Regions from separate parts of the Oceanobacillus sp. FSL W7-1309 genome, predicted to be linked through region 2. Evidence: riboswitches for the same ligand, from Rfam matches in the RefSeq annotation. Region 2 holds a riboswitch; the other holds the start of a gene.
What was found. Region 2 has a riboswitch for cobalamin ahead of NST46_RS15810 (DUF4430 domain-containing protein). Riboswitches for the same ligand answer to the same signal wherever they lie in the genome.

Region 1: another riboswitch for cobalamin. It lies ahead of NST46_RS13470 (acyl-CoA dehydrogenase family protein); the one in region 2 lies ahead of NST46_RS15810 (DUF4430 domain-containing protein).

What each region holds. Positions count from the first base shown of each region.
Region 1 covers NZ_JBBOBX010000002.1:154,540-156,953, forward strand. Annotated here, with positions in the region: gene NST46_RS13465 (hypothetical protein) at 1-298, opposite strand, end outside; cobalamin riboswitch at 550-743, shown strand; gene NST46_RS13470 (acyl-CoA dehydrogenase family protein) at 929-2,414, shown strand, end outside.
Region 2 covers NZ_JBBOBX010000002.1:638,546-640,959, forward strand. Annotated here, with positions in the region: gene NST46_RS15805 (ATP-binding protein) at 1-856, shown strand, start outside; cobalamin riboswitch at 911-1,108, shown strand; gene NST46_RS15810 (DUF4430 domain-containing protein) at 1,270-1,698, shown strand; gene NST46_RS15815 (ECF transporter S component) at 1,703-2,218, shown strand; gene NST46_RS15820 (RNA polymerase sigma factor SigX) at 2,312-2,414, shown strand, end outside.

The DNA.
Region 1 (2,414 bases), 480 kb from region 2:
CACTCCCTAAAGACAACATTTTATTATAGTTTGTACGTTTCTCCATTACCATAACTTCAGATAATTTCTCATTTGGCCGTATGACGAATTCAATTCCAAATGGATGCTGTCCAGGATAATCAAAATCACTTTCAATTGGTATTTCACCATTATTTTTGATTTTAAAATCATAACGCAATAAACCTTCTGATTGAATAACAGTTATCTCTGTATCTGTAATTTCAAGCTTATCTTGATGTTCAAAGCCTGTTAGGATACTAAATGCGAGAAATAAAACAAGCAAAAATCCATTCTTCATGTGTACCCTCCTTTAGTTGTGTCATATTGTAGTGTGGAAATAATTAGAAGATCCTATGCATCGATTGAAAAAATTATCGTTCGAGGAAATATAAAAGGACAGATGATCAACTATAAATATGTAATTAGTGAGTTTATGGCTCAATCAATTCAAATTTTCATATTTTTAGTAATGCATTTGGAGAACAATCCCAAATCAAAAAAATGTATTGTTTATATGAACGAACAGTGCTATAATTATTAAAATAACTGAATAGTTTTAAAGATATAGGTGCAATAATATTTACTTTTATTGCTTAAAAGGGAAGTTCGGTGAAAATCCGACGCTGTCCCGCAACTGTAATTGGGAGCAATTCGATGGATACCACTGTTTATTGCTGTAAATGGGAAGGTTCGAATTGTGATGATCATATAGCCAGGAGACCTGCCTATATCAGACGGCATTTAATCCTACGAGGATAGGAGGTGTTACGTGTATAATGAAGCCTTGTTATTTTTAAAAACAAGTTTTGCTTGTATTTTATCATGCATGCTGACAACTTCCATTTGGATTGTTAGTGTGCATTTTTTTGGTTTTTGTAAGTGCTTTCAACAAAACTGAAACATACTCATTAATAAAGGAGGAAAGCATATGGAAAAGGTTGAATCAACTAATAAGCATACGTTATTCCCGAACGAGCAATCAGTCATATCGTTAGATTTTCAAGAAGAGGAAAAGCTAATTGCGAGGACAATTGATAAATTCATTCAAGAACACGTAAATCCATCTATAAAAAATCTTGAAGCGTATGATTACGAGCTTGCGAAAAAGCTGTTTCGCGATGCGGGTGACCTTGGATTACTGGGTGCAGATGTTCCCGAATTATACGATGGAATGGAACTCGGTAAAAAGACAGCAGGTTTAGTTGCAGAACGAATGGGATATGGAGCGTCTTTTAGTGTATCCTTTAACATTCATACAGGAGTAGGAACATTGCCATATGTCTATTTTGGTACTCCAGAGCAAAAAGAACGATATTTGCCAAAGCTCGTATCGGGAGAATGGGTAGGAGCTTATGCATTAACAGAACCAAATGCCGGATCAGATGCATTGGCATCCGAGACAAGTGCTGTATTAGATGAAAAAAGTGGGGAATGGGTGTTAAATGGGGAAAAGCAATGGATAACGAATGCCCATATTGCTAGTGTCTTCGTTGTTTTCGCAAAAACGGAAAGTGGTATTACGGCATTTATTGTAGAGCGATCAATGTCTGGTGTTTCAATCGGTTTAGAAGAGAAAAAAATGGGCATTAAAGGGTCATCGACAGCAACTCTTATTCTGGAAAATGTCAGGCTGTCAACTGATCAAGTGCTCGGTCAGATTGGGAAAGGACATTACATTGCACTCAATATTTTAAACCTAGCTCGTTTAAAACTTGCCTTTGCTAATGTTGGTACGGCAAAACAAGCACTGTCTCTGGCAGTGAATTATGGGAAAGCACGCAAACAATTTAAACAAGAGCTTACCCGGTTTACGATGATTCAAGAGAAACTGGCTAACATGGCTTTAGCTATTTTTGCATCTGAAAGTGCTGCCTACGTGGCCGCGAATCGATTGGATGAACTACATGTAAATTCTTCCAACGAAGATGATATACTAGGTAAGCTTTCTAATTATGCAGTTGATTGTTCGATTAATAAAGTATATGCATCAGAGGCTTTAGACTTTATTGTTGATGAAGCGTTACAAATTCATGGTGGTTATGGATACATGCAGGAATATGAGGTTGAGCGTTTATACCGAGATGCAAGAATCAATCGATTATTTGAAGGAACAAGTGAAATTAATCGCCTTACAATTGTGAGGTCTTTTCTAAAATTATATAATAAAGATAAATCGATAATCGAACAGGATGAAACACAAACCCATTCTCAGAATCTATATATCCACTATTCTAAAGAACTATTAAACATAATTATGAAAGCGTTTTCCAATAGTGATAATGTAGTCCTTAAACAGGACCAAGAGATTCAAAGAATGCTTGCAGATGTTATTAAGGAAATTTATGTGATGGAATCTGTACAGTTAACTGCTCAAGCAACAAGGTCAAATCAGGATTTAAAAGAAACGATGGCAG
Region 2 (2,414 bases):
GCTTCAAGAAGTTTTTGAAAGCGAACAGGCAGTGCTTCGGGAAATCAGCCTGCAAGGTAGAATTTATGTTATGTTAATGACACCTTTGTACGACCAATCCTATATTAGGGGCGCTGTAGCGGTTATCCGTGACATGACAGAAGAGAGACGCTTAGATAAGCTGCGTAAAGATTTTATTGCCAATGTTTCACATGAATTACGTACACCAATCTCTATGCTCCAAGGTTATAGTGAGGCAATTGTAGATGATATTGCGGATACAAAAGAAGCTAAAAATGAACTTGCGCAAATTATTCACGAGGAATCTTTAAGAATGGGGCGACTAGTAAATGAACTTCTTGATCTAGCTAGAATGGAGGCTGGACAAATACAGTTAAATTTAGAAAAAACAGCAATTGAGTCCTATGCAAAACGTGTTGTTAATAAATTTAAAAGTTTAGCAATAGATAACGGAATTGAGCTGTCTTTATCATTGGATATCGATTTCCCGGAAGCCATATTTGATCCTGATCGTATTGAACAGGTTTTTACGAATCTAATTGATAATGCGTTACGCCATACTTCAGAAGGCGGTAAAGTCCATGTTACAATAGCTAATCGTGAAAATGAGCTTTATGTAGAAATTGAAGATAGTGGTAGCGGTATTCCAGAAGAAGATTTACCATTTGTTTTTGAACGTTTTTATAAAGCGGACAAATCAAGAGTTCGTAATAAGGAGAAGAAAGGCACCGGTCTTGGTCTATCGATTGTAAAGCATCTTATTGATGCACATCATGGTGTGATTCTTGTTAAAAGTAAGTTGAATCAGGGCACAGCTTTCAGCTTCAGACTCCCGCAGAATAAACAAAATCACTAGAACTTTTCTATTCTAACGTCATATGCTATGATAATTTTGAACTGGAATGAAAAATTATATACATTGAATTTTGGTATTCTAAGAGAACATCAGGGTATTATTTCTTAGATTAGGGAAACCAGTGGAAATCTGGCACTGTCCTCGCAACTGTAATTGATACGAAATAAGCAATACCACCGTAGTAATTACGGGAAGGGCTTAAAGTAGGTTTGAATCTTAAGTCAGTAGACCTGCCAAATTCAATTTGTTTTTCTCAATGCTTCGAGGTATGAGTGATTGAGACATTCGAATACATATAGCTTTTTGTCTATAATTATTTGTTTGTCTAAAAATCCAGCTCCTCTTTGTGAGCTGGATTTTTTTGTTCCCGAATATTTCCAGTTAAATACTTATAAAGATGGGGAGGAATTAAGTTGAAAAAATGGATTTTTCAGTTTGCGGTCATTGTAATGTCAGTTGGATTGCTGTTTGGTTGTTCTTCAGATGAGAATACAAACCAAAATACGTCTGTAAGTACGAATAACTCTTCACAATCTGAAGAAGTTGCAGAAGACTCTGTACGGATTACCATTTCTATTAATGAAGGGGAAGAATATGTAACAGAGGAAGTGATTCAGATAGAAGAAGGTGATATTCTGATGGATGTTATGGAGGAAAACTTCTACATCGAAACAGCGCATGACGGTCAGTATATTACAAGCATTGAACGAGTTGCTGCTAGCGATGAAGAGAAAACTGCATGGATGTTCTTCGTAAATGATGAAATGGCAACAGTTGGTGCAAGTGACTATGAGTTATCGCCTGGAGATGTCGTTGTTTTTGATCTACAACCCTGGGAATAAGTAAATGAGCACATACAAACTTACAATCCTTGCATTATTAGCTGCTTTGGCAGTAGGTGGAAGATATATCTTTCAATTTATTCCAAACGTACAGCCGGTAACAGCGATCATTATCATTTGTGGTATTATACTTGGTCCAACATCCGCTCTTCTTTTAGCAATTTTAACTACATTTCTTTCTAACATGCTTTTAGGCATGGGATTATGGACCTTGTGGCAGATTGTTTCCTGGGGTATTATTGGGATAATGAGCGGACTATTGGGTAAAATGCTAAAACGAGTTCCATTTCTTATCATTGTGCTTTTGGCTATATTCAGTGGTTACTTCTATGGCTTTATCATATCACTAACTACATACCAGGTTACAGGGGAATTTTGGCCATATTATATTGCAGGACTCCCTTTTGATACAAGCCATGCAATTGGTAATGCGGTATTTATTGTACTCTTGTATCCGATGATCTCCTTTTTATTTACAAGATATGCATATAATAGGTTTGATGTAAAAAATACCGACTGATATTCAGTTGGTATTTTTTCTTCATTTACATTATAGTTTAGATGAAACCTTTTTACATTTATAACGACTATATAACTGAACGGGAGGGTCTTTATGAAGGCCGTTTTCGATAAATTTTATGATACCTACCATCAAGACCTTTTCCAGTATATTTTCTATATGGTGAAAGATAAAGAAACAACAGAGGATTTGGTTC